2 regions of the Mesorhizobium sp. RIZ17 genome follow, and region 1 is predicted to be linked to the other one. Evidence: riboswitches for the same ligand, from Rfam matches in the RefSeq annotation. Region 1 holds a riboswitch; the other holds the start of a gene.

What was found. A riboswitch is a leader RNA that binds a small molecule or an ion and turns the genes downstream of it on or off. The one in region 1 is predicted to bind S-adenosylmethionine.
Region 2: linked by a shared signal. The riboswitch ahead of metX (homoserine O-acetyltransferase MetX) and the one ahead of WDX12_RS13445 (O-succinylhomoserine sulfhydrylase) in region 1 are both predicted to bind S-adenosylmethionine.

Annotation. Positions count from the first base shown of each region.
Region 1 is NZ_CP147861.1:2,756,737-2,763,000, reverse strand. It holds gene mmsB (multiple monosaccharide ABC transporter permease) at 1-134, shown strand, start outside; gene araD1 (AraD1 family protein) at 400-1,392, shown strand; gene WDX12_RS13450 (2'-deoxycytidine 5'-triphosphate deaminase) at 1,431-2,525, opposite strand; SAM riboswitch at 2,642-2,719, shown strand; gene WDX12_RS13445 (O-succinylhomoserine sulfhydrylase) at 2,776-3,966, shown strand; gene WDX12_RS13440 (ceramide glucosyltransferase) at 4,012-5,154, opposite strand; gene apaG (Co2+/Mg2+ efflux protein ApaG) at 5,375-5,767, shown strand; gene WDX12_RS13430 (Hsp33 family molecular chaperone) at 5,942-6,264, opposite strand, start outside.
Region 2 is NZ_CP147861.1:1,114,983-1,121,246, forward strand. It holds gene WDX12_RS05475 (DUF2125 domain-containing protein) at 1-232, shown strand, start outside; gene WDX12_RS05480 (sugar kinase) at 240-1,175, shown strand; gene WDX12_RS05485 (prephenate/arogenate dehydrogenase family protein) at 1,491-2,426, opposite strand; gene hisC (histidinol-phosphate transaminase) at 2,433-3,536, opposite strand; SAM riboswitch at 3,674-3,751, shown strand; gene metX (homoserine O-acetyltransferase MetX) at 3,847-5,016, shown strand; gene metW (methionine biosynthesis protein MetW) at 5,096-5,710, shown strand; gene WDX12_RS05505 (Stf0 family sulfotransferase) at 5,715-6,264, shown strand, end outside.

The DNA of each region.
Region 1 (6,264 bases):
GCGGCTTCATCATGGGCGTGATGAACAACGGCATGTCGATCATGGGCGTCAATGTCGACTGGCAGCAGGTGGTCAAGGGCCTGGTGCTGCTCGGCGCCGTGATCTTCGACGTCTACAACAAGAACAAGGCTTAGTGCATGTCGCCCAAAAGCGCTTAGCGGTTTTGGGGAAACGACATGCATCAAAACAAGGCTTAAGGGCCGGAACAAAGTTCAGGAGGCATACGGGTTCCAGATCGCGAAGCTGCCGGCAAACCCGCCGGCGCCGAGAAGTCCAGGCAAGGACCGTGCTCGCGAGCGCAATCCGGACGAAGAATTTCAACCGTGGCGGGGATTTCTCCACGCCGCGCCGGGTAAGGCTTGCCCACAGGCGGCCGACAAAATGAGAGAGGATTCAAACATGCTGATCTCCCAGATCCTCGACGACGCCGAGACGATCCGCGTCGTTGCCCGCAACGGCGGCGGCAAAACCAGGGTCATCAACGGCGCGCGCAGCGTCTATTCGCTGGCGATGGAGGCCGCCCGCACCGGCACAGGCCTCGAGGCGCTGATCGAACGCAAGGGCTATGGCGAGACGGTCGATCTCGATGCCGCCTACAAGAGGGGCAGGCTGGTCTCGCCGATCAACCATCCCGATCCCGCGCATCTGCATCTCACCGGCACGGGGCTGACGCATCTCGGTTCGGCGGCAACGCGCGACTCCATGCACAAGAAGCTCAATGACGGCGAGGAGCAGCTCACCGATTCCATGAAGATGTTCCGCATGGGGCTCGAAGGCGGCAAGCCGGCCAAGGGCCAGGTCGGCGTGCAGCCGGAATGGTTCTACAAGGGCAACGGCACGATGGCGGTGGCCCCCGGCGCGCCTTTGGTGTCGCCCGCCTTCGCGCAGGATGGCGGCGAGGAGCCGGAGATCGCCGGCATCTATGTGATCGGCGACGACGGCGCGCCGTTCCGCGTCGGCTTCACGCTGTCGAACGAGTTCTCCGACCATGTGACGGAGCGGGTGAACTATCTGTTCCTCGCCCATTCCAAGCTGCGCAACGCCTCGTTCGGCCCCGAAATCCTGATCGGCGACCTGCCGGCCGACATCCGCGGCGCATCGCGCATCTGGCGTGACGGCAAGCTTCTGTGGGAAAGGCCGTTCCTGTCGGGCGAAGCGAACATGTCGCACACCATCGCCAATCTCGAGCACCACCATTTCAAATATTCGGCCTTCCGCCAGCCGGGCGACGTGCATGTGCATATGTTCGGCACCGCGACGCTCTCCTTCGCCGACGGCGTCCAGACGGAGGCCGGCGATACGTTCGAGATCGAGGCGCCGGATTTCGGCCTGCCGCTGCGCAATCCGCTGGAGATTGAAAAGCCGGTGAAGGTGGCGGTGAAGGCGTTATGATTGGGTGATCTCCCCCCTTGTGGGGGAGATCGGCAGCTTCAGCGGGCTGCTTTGAAATGCTTGGAGAGCTTCAGGCCCTGCGCCTGATAGTTCGAGCCGAGATCGGTGCCGTAAAGCGCCTGCGGCCGCTTCAGCATATGCTCGTAGACGAGACGGCCGACGATCTGGCCGTGGTCGAGGATAAAAGGCACCTCGTGGCTGCGCACTTCGAGCACGGCGCGGCTGCCGCTGCCGCCGGCGGCGGAGTGGCCGAAGCCCGGATCGAAGAAGCCGGCATAGTGGACGCGGAACTCGCCGACCAGCGGATCGAAGGGCGTCATCTCGGCGGCGTAGAGCGGCGGCACGTGCACGGCTTCGCGCGAGACCAGGATGTAGAATTCGTCCGGATCGAGCACCAGTTCGCCAGCGCCGCTCTTGTAGATCGGCTCCCAGAAATCGACGACATCCTGCGCGGCGCGCTTGTCGACATCGACAAGCGCGGTGTGATGCTTGCCGCGGTAGCCGACGAGGCCGTCCTTGTCGCCGTCGAGGTCGATGGAAAGCGCAATGCCGCCGCCCGAAATATTGGGCGGCTCGGTGGCGACCAGCATCTCGGCGCGGTGAAGGTCGCGCAGCTCGTTCTCCGAGAGCACCGCGTTGCCGGTGCGGAAGCGGATCTGCGACAGCCGCGAGCCGGCCCGCACGACGATCGGGAAGGTGCGCGGACTGACTTCGAGATAGAGCGGGCCGTGATAGCCGGCGGCGATCTTGTCGAACTCGTGGCCGCGATCGGTCATCACCCGGGTGAAGATGTCGAGGCGCCCGGTCGAGCTCTTCGGATTGGCGGAAGCGGACACATTCGAGGGCAAGGCCAGGCTTTCGATCAGCGGCACGATGTAGACGCAGCCCGTCTCCAGCACCGCGCCCCCGGTGAGGTCGATCTCGTGCAGCTTCAGCCGTTCGAGCTTGTCGGCGACCAGATGATCGGGTCCCGGCAGGAAGGAGGCGCGCACGCGATAGGCCTTGTCGCCGAGCCTGAGATCGAGGCTGGCCGGCTGGATCTGATCGGCATCCAGCGCGCGCGGCGACTTCAGCGCCTTGGCGTCGAACAGCGCCGCGATGTCCTGATCCGGAAGAATGCCTGTCTGCCGCAAAGGCTGGCTCCGTTCACAAGGCCGGGCGAGGACCTGAGCAGGCTCTTGCCGCCCGGCTGGTACAAACCTCTTAATGAAGCCGGCAATTGACGCAAGCGCGGCGCGGGTCTAAAGGGTCGTTATCCCGTGGTGATTTGGCCGGTCGGCTTGCAGCCACGTTAAACAAGTCGCTAAAGGACCGTCGAGCCGCAAGGCTATATGGACCGGTTGCGACTTCGCGGCCGGTTTTTTTGTGTCTGGAAGCAGGGCTATGAGCACCAAGAAGCGTAACTGGAAACCTCAGACGGCACTCGTGCATGGCGGGACATTGCGTTCCCAATTCGGCGAGACCGCCGAGGCGATGTATCTCACGCAGGGCTATGTCTACGAGACGGCCCAGGCCGCGGAGGCCCGCTTCAAGGGCGAGGAGCCGGGCTTCATCTATTCACGCTACGCCAACCCGACCGTCGACATGTTCGAAAAGCGCATGTGCGCGTTGGAAGGCGCCGAGGATGCCCGCGCCACGGCCTCCGGCATGGCGGCGGTAACGGCGGCGCTGCTTTGCAGCGCCAAGGCCGGCGACCATATCGTCGCGGCGCGCGCGCTGTTCGGTTCCTGTCGCTGGGTGGTCGAGACGCTGGCGCCGCGCTACGGCATCCAGGCAACGCTGGTCGACGGCACCGACATCGCCAATTGGGAAAAGGCGGTAAGGCCGAATACCAAGCTGTTCTTCCTCGAGAGCCCGACCAATCCGACGCTGGAAGTGGTCGACATCGCCGCGGTCGCCAAGCTCGCCAATTCGATCGGCGCCAGGCTGATCGTCGACAATGTCTTTGCCACGCCGCTGCAGCAAAAGCCGTTGCAGCTCGGCGCCCATATCGTCGTCTATTCGGCGACCAAGCACATAGACGGCCAGGGCCGCTGCCTCGGCGGCGTCATCCTGTCGGACAAGAAGTGGATCGACGAGAACCTGCACGACTATTTCCGCCACACCGGCCCGAGCCTGTCGCCTTTCAACGCCTGGACGCTGTTGAAAGGGCTGGAGACGCTGCCGCTGCGCGTGCGCCAGCAGACCGAGAGCGCCGGCAAGATCGCCGATTTCCTCGCCGGCCGATCGGAGATAGCCCGCGTCATCTATCCGGGCCGGGCCGACCATCCGCAGGCCGACATCGTCAGGAAGCAGATGTCGGGCGGCTCGACATTGATCTGCCTCGACGTCAAGGGCGGCAAGCAGGCGGCCTTCGCCTTCCAGAACGCGCTCGATATCGTGCTGATCTCGAATAATCTCGGCGACGCCAAGAGCCTGATCACCCACCCGGCGACGACCACGCACAAGAACCTGAGCGACGAGGCGCGGGCAGAGCTTGGCATCGGGCCAGGCACGCTCAGGCTTTCGGTTGGCCTGGAGGACACCGACGATCTGCTGGAGGACATCGAGCAGGCGCTGAAGGCGGCGAAGTAACAGCCCACCTGGCGCTAGCTTAAGCGCGCCTAAGCCGCAATCGGCTCAGGCGAGCTCTTCCAGTTCGGTCGCCGCCTTGGTGCGGATGGTCATGGCGTTGCCGCGCCATTCGACGGCGCCGCCGAACCAGGCGCGCGCCCAGATGGCGGGCAGCATCGCGTCGCGCACGATCATCGCGGTGACGGTGCGCGGCGACAGGTACCAACCCTTGGCCGAGGCCAGCAGGCATTCCGGCAGGTAGGCGATCGCCACCACGCACAAGGCCGTTGAGGGCAGGCTGACGCCGGCGCTTGCAGCGGCAATCAGCGCCAGCAGCAGCGCCATCGCGGCGCCGGTGAGAATCTCGGGCGCGAAGAACAGCAGGAACGTGACCCGGCGCAGCCGCGCCCACCGCGTCTGGCGCGACCAGATCTCGGCGAACCGGCGCTGGCCGAGCGGCTGCTCGAAAGGCGAAGCGACGAGATTGACGTTGAGCCCCAGGCTGTTGACCAGCTTGGTGGCTGCCGCATCCTCGGCGATCTCGGCGGCCAAAGCCTGGATACCGCCATTGGCGTCCAGCATCGGCTTGTTCCACAGCATGCTCTTGCCCTGGGCGAAGCCGAGGCCGAGCGCCTGGCCGGCATACTGCCAGCGCGCTTGCAGCGTGTTGAGGAAGGCGCATTCGACCTCGGCCCAAAACCCGTCCGGCCGCGAGCCGATCGGCGTCGAGCAGACGAGGCCGGTGTCCGCGCGCCATGCCGCCATCAGCTGCTGGACGTAGTCCCTCGGCATCAGCACGTTGGAATCGGCAAGGATGACCCAATCGTGCCTGGCCGCCTGCCAGCCCTTGACGCAGTTGTTGAGCTTGGGATTGGCGCTGATGCGGTCGTCGCCGATCAGCAGCCGCGCCGGAACCTCCGGGTAGCGCGCCATCGCCGCATCGATCAGCCTGACCACCGGGTCTTCGGCATGCGCGACGCAGAAGATCAGCTCATAGCGCGGCCAGTCGAGCGAGAAGGCGCGCTGCAAGGTCTCCTGCGTGAACGGCTCGACGCCGCGCGCCGGCACGATGATCGAGACCGGCTGCGCGCCGGCGGGCGGCGCTATGACACGCCGCCGTTCGAGCCGCGAGGAGGCGAGCACGATGCTGGCGAGATTGGAAAGGAGAAGGGCTGACGAAGCCAGGCCGGCTGCGATAGTCAGTTCCATCGAGATCTGGTCACTCCCGAAAGGCCGCATGCGGCCGTTTCATCAGTCGACAGAGCGCCCGAGTCGCCCGGCGCGGTTTGTGCACACCAACATTGTCGTATGTCACTTAAATGACATTGTTTTTCGGCACCTGCGCTTACAAGGCTGGCAGGATGGTCGGCGCTACGTCTACTAAGAGCGGAGCGTGACATATATTCCGCGGCGGCAACCGGAGTGGCCCATGTATCGCGCAGTGACGCGCAACATCGAAGTGCTGGTCAGGCCCTTCTACCTGGAGGACCGATCCGATCCGTCCGAGAACCGCTATGTCTGGGGCTACCAGGTGACGATCGACAACCGCTCCGACGATTTCGTGCAGCTTCTGTCGCGCTACTGGCATATCACCGACGGTCGGGGCCGGGTCGAGGAGGTGCGCGGCGCCGGCGTCGTCGGCGACCAGCCGGAGCTCAATCCCGGCGACAGCTATCAGTATACCTCGGGCTGCCCGCTCTCGACGCCGTCGGGCATCATGGTCGGCCATTACACGATGCGCAACGGCCGCGGCGAGACGTTCGATATCGCCATTCCGGCTTTCTCGCTCGATATGCCGGGGACGAGGCGCACGGTGAACTAGCTTCTTTCTCCCCGTATACATGGAGAAATGCCCGGCAGGGCAATGAGGGGCGGCGCCGAGGTTCGAGATTTTCTTTAGACGACGGCCTCGGTGACCATCTTCACCAATGACGGCGCTGCCCCTCATCCGCCCTTCGGGCACCTTCTCCCCGTGAAACGGGGAGAAGGAAGGGGCTTACTTCACGAATTCGGCCGGGTCGAAGTCGTACTGCGTCGAGCAGAACTCGCAAGCGACGTGGATGCCGCCGTCCTCGGTCGAGTCCTTGATCTCCTGCGCCGAAAAGCCTTCGAGGATGCCGTGGATCTTCTCGCGCGAGCAGGAGCATTGGTCGGCGACCGGCACGCCGCGGAAGACGCGCACGCCATGTTCGTGGAACAGCCGGTAGAGCAGCCGCTCGGCGCCCACCGTCGGGTCGATCAGCTCGGTCGGCTCGATGGTGCCGAGCAGCGCCAGCAACTCCTGCCAGGAATTGTCGGCCGGGTGGTCCGCGACGTCGC
Region 2 (6,264 bases), 1.6 Mb from region 1:
CTCCGTCGACACGGAAGGGCTGATCGACGCAAGCCTGACGATCAAGCTCAAGGACCCCAAGGCGGTAGCGTCCATCCTTGGCGGCGCCATGCCGGAGCACAAGAGCGAAATCGAGCAGGGCTTTGCCGCCATCGCCATGCTTGGCAAGGAGCCGTCCCTGCCGCTGAAGATCGTCAAGGGCAAGGCCTCGCTGGGCTTCATCCCGCTCGGCAAGATCAAGCCGTTGGAGTAACGCAGCAATGCCGCCGCCGGTCAGACTGCTCAGCGTCGGCGCCTTCACCCTCGACACGATCCTTCGCGTCGAGACGCTGCCCGCCCATCAAGGCAAATTCATCGCCAACGACGGCGTCCAGATCGCCTCCGGCATGGCGACGAGCGCCGCCTGCGCCCCGCGCCGCCTCGGCGCCGAAGTGTCGCTTTGGGCGAGCGCCGGCGACGATCCGGTCGGCGACCAACTGATCGCCGACATTCAGGCCGAAGGCGTCGATTGCAGCCTTATCCGCCGCGTGGCCGGCGCGCGATCGGCGCTGGCCGCGATCCTGGTGGATGCGCATGGCGAGCGCGTCATCGTTCCCTTCTACGACAAAAAGGCGCAAGCCGACCCTGAGGCGCTGCCGCTCGCCGACCTCTCCGCCTTCGATGCCGTTCTGGTGGATGTCCGCTGGCCGGGCGCCGCGGCGCTGGCTTTGAGCGCGGCCAGATCGATCGGCCGCCCGGCGATCCTGGATGCCGACACGGCACCCGTCGAGGTGCTGGAGCGCCTGCTGCCCTTGGCCTCGCACATCGTGGCGTCCGAACCGGCGGCGCGCATCGTCTGCGGCCACGCGCTCGACCCCGAAAGCGCCTGCGCCGACCTCGCCTCGCGCACCGATGCCTTCGTCGCGGTGACCGGCGGTGCGGCCGGCACCTGGTGGCACGACCGGGTGGCCAAGCGCGTGCGCCACGTCGAGGCGCCGAAGGTCAAGGCGGTGGATACGCTCGCCGCCGGCGACGTCTTCCACGGCGCCTTCGCCGTCGGCCTCGCGGAGGCCATGCCCGTGGAAGAAGCCCTGCGCTTTGCCAGCGCCGCCGCCGCGCTCAAATGCCTGCGCTTCGGCGGGCGGCTCGGCGCGCCGGACCGGGCCGAGACCCTGGCGATGATGGCGGCGCACTGGCCGTCATCGGAGCAAGGCTAGCGCGCAAGATTATCTCGCTTATTTCCGCGAAATCGGCACAAACGCTGGGGATTGGCGGAGGGCGCTCAACCTCGTCATTCCAGGGCGGAGCAGCCGCGAAGCGGCGTCGCGGAGACCCTGGAATCCATTCCGTGACCTGAGCCGTGGAATGCGGCGGAGCAGAATTCTGCACCGCCGCCGCACTCGGAAGTCACGGAATGGATCCTCGGGTCTGCGCGCGTCGCTTCGCTCCTTGCTCCGCCCGTGGATGACGAACGACCGGGCGTTTTGGCCAATCTCGAAAGTAGCCGACCGGTGAAAATCCGGTGCGCAAGCTTAAGGCTTGCTTGGGTGTTCGACCGCCTGGCGGCCAAAGTCCGGCACGTCGATATCCTGGCCGGCCTCGATGATCGAGCGGCGGATGGCGCGGGTGCGGGTGAAGAGGTCGAAGAGCTTTTCACCGTCGCCCCAGCGGATCGCCCGCTGCAGCGAGGCCAGATCCTCCGAGAAACGCGCCAGCATCTCCAGGATCGCGTCCTTGTTGTGCAGGCACACGTCGCGCCACATGGTCGGGTCGGAGGCGGCAAGGCGGGTGAAGTCGCGGAAACCGGAAGCGGAATATTTGATGACTTCGCTCTTGGTCACCGCTTCCAGGTCGTCCGCCGTGCCGACGATGTTGTAGGCGATGATATGCGGCAGGTGCGACACGATCGCGAGTGTCATGTCGTGATGCTGCGGGTCCATCGTATCGATGTTGGAGCCGCAGCGCCGCCAGAATTCAGACAGCGTCTCGAGCGCCGCTGGATCGGTGCCCGGCAGCGGCGTGAAGATGCACCAGCGGTTCTCGAAGAGATCGGCAAAGCCGGCATCCGGTCCGGACTTTTCCGTGCCGGCCAGCGGGTGTCCGGGGATGAAATGCACGCCTTCCGGCACATGCGGCTGCATTTGCGCGATCACCGAGGCCTTGGTCGAGCCGACGTCGGTCAGGATGGCGCCTTTCTTCAGCGCCGGCGCGATCTCGGCCGCGACCTCGCCGGACGAGCCGACGGGCACCGAGACGATGACGAGGTCGGCATCGCGCACCGCTTGCCCAGCATCCGTCGTGTAGGAATCGCCAAGGCCAAGCTCCTCGGCGCGCTTCAGCGTCGATGCACTGCGCGTCGCGATGGCGATGTGCGTGGCAAGCCCCTCGCGGCGGATGACACGCGCAAGCGACGAGCCGATCAGGCCGATGCCGACCAGCGCTATTTTCTCGAACATCGGTGATGCCATGGCGTTCTAGCTTTTCAGGAAGGTCTTGAGCGCGTCGATGACGCCGCGATTGGCCTCTTCGGTGCCGATGCTCATGCGCAGCGCGTTGGGGAAGCCATAGCCGGTGACGCGGCGCAGGATGTAACCGCGCTGGCTGAGATAATCGTCCGCTGCCGCCGCTGAATGCCTCTTGCCGTCGGGAAAATGGATCAGCACGAAATTGCCGACGCTGGGCGTGACGCGCAGGCCAAGCCCGGTCAGCTCCGCGCTGAGCCAGGCCAGCCATTTCTCGTTATGCGTCACGCTGCGCTCGATATGGGCGCGGTCGCGGATCGCGGCGATGCCGGCCTCGATCGCGGTGGCATTGACGTTAAAGGGGCCTCGCACGCGGTTGATCGCATCGACGATATGCGCCGGCCCATACATCCAGCCGATGCGCGCGCCGCCGAGGCCGAGTTTTGAGAAAGTGCGGGTCATCACCACGTTTTCGGAGCTGCCCGTCAGCTCGATGCCGGCTTCATAGTCGTTGCGCCGCACATATTCGGCATAAGCCGCATCGAGCACCAGGAGCACGTTCTTCGGCAAGGCCGCGTGCAGCCGGCGCACTTCCTGGAACGGCACATAGGTGCCGGTTGGATTGTTGGGATTGGCGAGGAACACGATCCGCGTCGCCGGCGTCACCGCGGCCAGGATCGCGTCGATGTCGGCGCGCTCGTCGGTTTCCTTGACCGCCACCGGCTTGGCGCCCGCCGCCTGGATGTAGATCTTGTAGACCATGAAGGCGTGCTCGGTGAACACGGCCTCGTCGCCCGGCGCCAGATAGGTCTGCGCCAGGAGCCCGAGGATCTCGTCGGAGCCGTTGGAGCAGATGATGTTTGCCGGATTGAGGCCATGCACTTCGGCGATCGCCTCGCGCAGCCGCCGCGCCGTGCCGTCGGGATAGACGTCGAGCTTCGCCGCAACTTCGCGCGCGGCTTCGATCGCCTTCGGCGAAGGCCCGAGCGGATTTTCGTTCGACGACAGCTTGTAGACTTTTGTCACGCCGGCGGGCGCGGTGCTTTTTCCCGGCACATAGGCCTCGATGTCCATGATGCCCGCGCGGGGCGTCGGACGGGGCTGATCCTGCTTCATGTCACAAATCCGTCGAGAGGGCCTCTTCAAGGCCGCAGCGGAAATACAGGCCACGGGCTGGAATGTCGAGTGCTAGGGCTTGGCGCCGCGAAGCGGCTACCCGTTGACGAAGCGCGGCGCTGGTCCTAGAAGAGCTGCCAGACTTCCGTGGTGATTTGGCCGGTCGGCTTGCAGCCACGTTAAACAACTCGCTAAAGGGCCGTTTGCAACCTGTAACCGGCTTTGCGACGGCAATGCCGGTTTTTTATTGTCCGCTGCCGGCCGGACACCGCATCGGGACGAGACCGATCGGGACAGGATGAGGACGGACATGGCCGCTCAGCGCGCTGCAAGAACCAAGGACGAGGTCGACCATCCGTCGAGCCCGGTGCTGCAGTTCGGCCCCGACAAGCCGCTGAAGCTCGACGCCGGCACTATCCTTTCGCCTTTCCAGATCGCCTATCAGACCTACGGCACGCTCAACGACGCGCGCTCCAACGCCATCCTCGTCTGCCACGCGCTGACCGGCGACCAGCACGTCGCCAACACCAACCCGGTGACCGGCAAGCCCGGCTGGTGGGAGGTGCTGATCGGCCCCGGCAAGATCATCGACACCAACCGTTTCTTCGTCATCTGCTCCAACGTCGTCGGCGGTTGCCTCGGCTCGACCGGCCCGGCCTCGACCAACCCTTCCACCGGCAAGCCCTACGGGCTCGACCTGCCGATCATCACCATCCGCGACATGGTGCGCGCGCAGGCGATGCTGGTCGATCATTTCGGCATCGAAGAGCTGTTTTGCGTGCTTGGCGGCTCTATGGGCGGCATGCAGGTTCTGGAATGGGCGGCGAGCCATTCCGAGCGCGTGTTCTGCGCCCTGCCGATCGCCACCGGCGCCCGCCATTCCTCGCAGAACATCGCCTTCCACGAGGTCGGCCGACAGGCCGTCATGGCCGATCCGGAGTGGCATGGCGGCAAATATCTCGATTTCGGCAAGCGGCCGGAAAAGGGCCTCGCCGTCGCGCGCATGGCCGCTCACATCACCTACCTTTCGGAAGCCGCGCTCCACCGCAAGTTCGGCCGCAACCTGCAGGACCGCGAGGCGCTCACCTTCGGCTTCGACGCCGATTTCCAGATCGAAAGCTATCTGCGCCACCAGGGCATGACCTTCGTCGACCGCTTCGACGCCAACTCCTACCTCTATCTGACCCGCGCGATGGACTATTTCGACCTTGCCGCAGATCACGGCGGGCGTCTCGCCGACGCCTTCGCCGGCACGAAGACGCGCTTTTGCCTGGTCTCCTTCACCAGCGACTGGCTGTTCCCGACCGAGGAGAGCCGGTCGATCGTGCATGCCTTGAACGCGGCGGGCGCTTCCGTCTCTTTCGTCGAGATCGAGACCGATCGCGGCCACGACGCCTTCCTGCTCGACGAGCCGGAGCTGTTCGCGGCCATCAACGGCTTCATCGCGTCGGCCGCCCGCGCCAGGGGCCTCAACCTATGACCCCGAACCGAAGGCCAGCGAACGCAAAAAGTTGCAGACTTTTCGGGCCGGGATCATGCGCCTTGCAGAAGGCGAAGCCATGACCGTCAATCGCGCCCAGCGCGTCGACCTCGACGTCGTCGCCGATCTCATCCCGCCCAGTTCGCGCGTCCTCGATGTCGGCTCGGGCGACGGCCTGCTTCTGGAATTGTTGCAGGAGACCAAGCAGGTCGACGGCCGCGGGCTGGAATTGTCGCAGCGCGGCGTCAACGAATGCGTGGCGCGCGGGCTATCGGTCATCCAGGGCGACGCCGACACGGATCTGAAATTCTACGCCGACAAGGGCTTCGACTTCGTCGTGCTGTCGCAGACGTTGCAGGCGACGCGCAACCCGAAGGTCGTGCTCGACGAACTGCTTCGGATCGGCAACCGCGCCATCGTCTCCTTCCCCAATTTCGGCCACTGGCGCGTGCGCTTTTCGCTGCTGGTCAAGGGCAGGATGCCGGTCACCAAGGATCTGCCCTACTCCTGGTACGACACGCCCAACATCCACTTCTGCACCATCCGCGACTTCGTCAACCTGTGCGAGGAGCTCGGCGCGACCGTCGAGAAGGCGACCGCGCTCGACGCCAACGGCCAGAAGATCGGCCTGTCGATGCCCTGGTGGTTCTGGAACTTCTTCGGCCAGCAGGCGGTGTTTCTGCTGAGGCGATGACGGAATGCGTCTCTTTCGCCGGCCCCCAGCAGTGGTGGAAATCCCGCCGAACATTCTGTCCGAAGTACGGGCGGGAATTCTCGTCTGCACATCACCGCGGAGCGGCAGCAATCATCTCGCGGGATTGATGGCTTCCGCCGGGCTGGGCCATCCGCTGGAATGGTTTGGCGGGCGACGTCTGCTGGAGTTGCCGGGTTACCCGCGAGATCCCCGCGCACAGCTTCTGCGTGCGCTGACCGAGGGACGGTCCTCTACCGGTGTCTACGCAATCAAGCTCTTTGCGAGCCAGTTCACACAACTGGCCAAGAAGGTGAAGCTGCCGGCCAGCCTTCCGAATTTGAGCTATGTACGCTTAACCCGTGACGATCTGCTCGGTCAGGCGATCTCATGGGCACGTGCGCGTCAAACCCGCGAATTCCGATCCAGCGAGATCAGCCATGTACCGCCACGCTATGACGGCCATGCAATCGCAGAGTCCCTGGAAAAGATTTTGATGGAGAACGTGACATGGGACGGTTGGTTCGCGAAGAACGGCCTGTCCTTCCTCCCCCTGA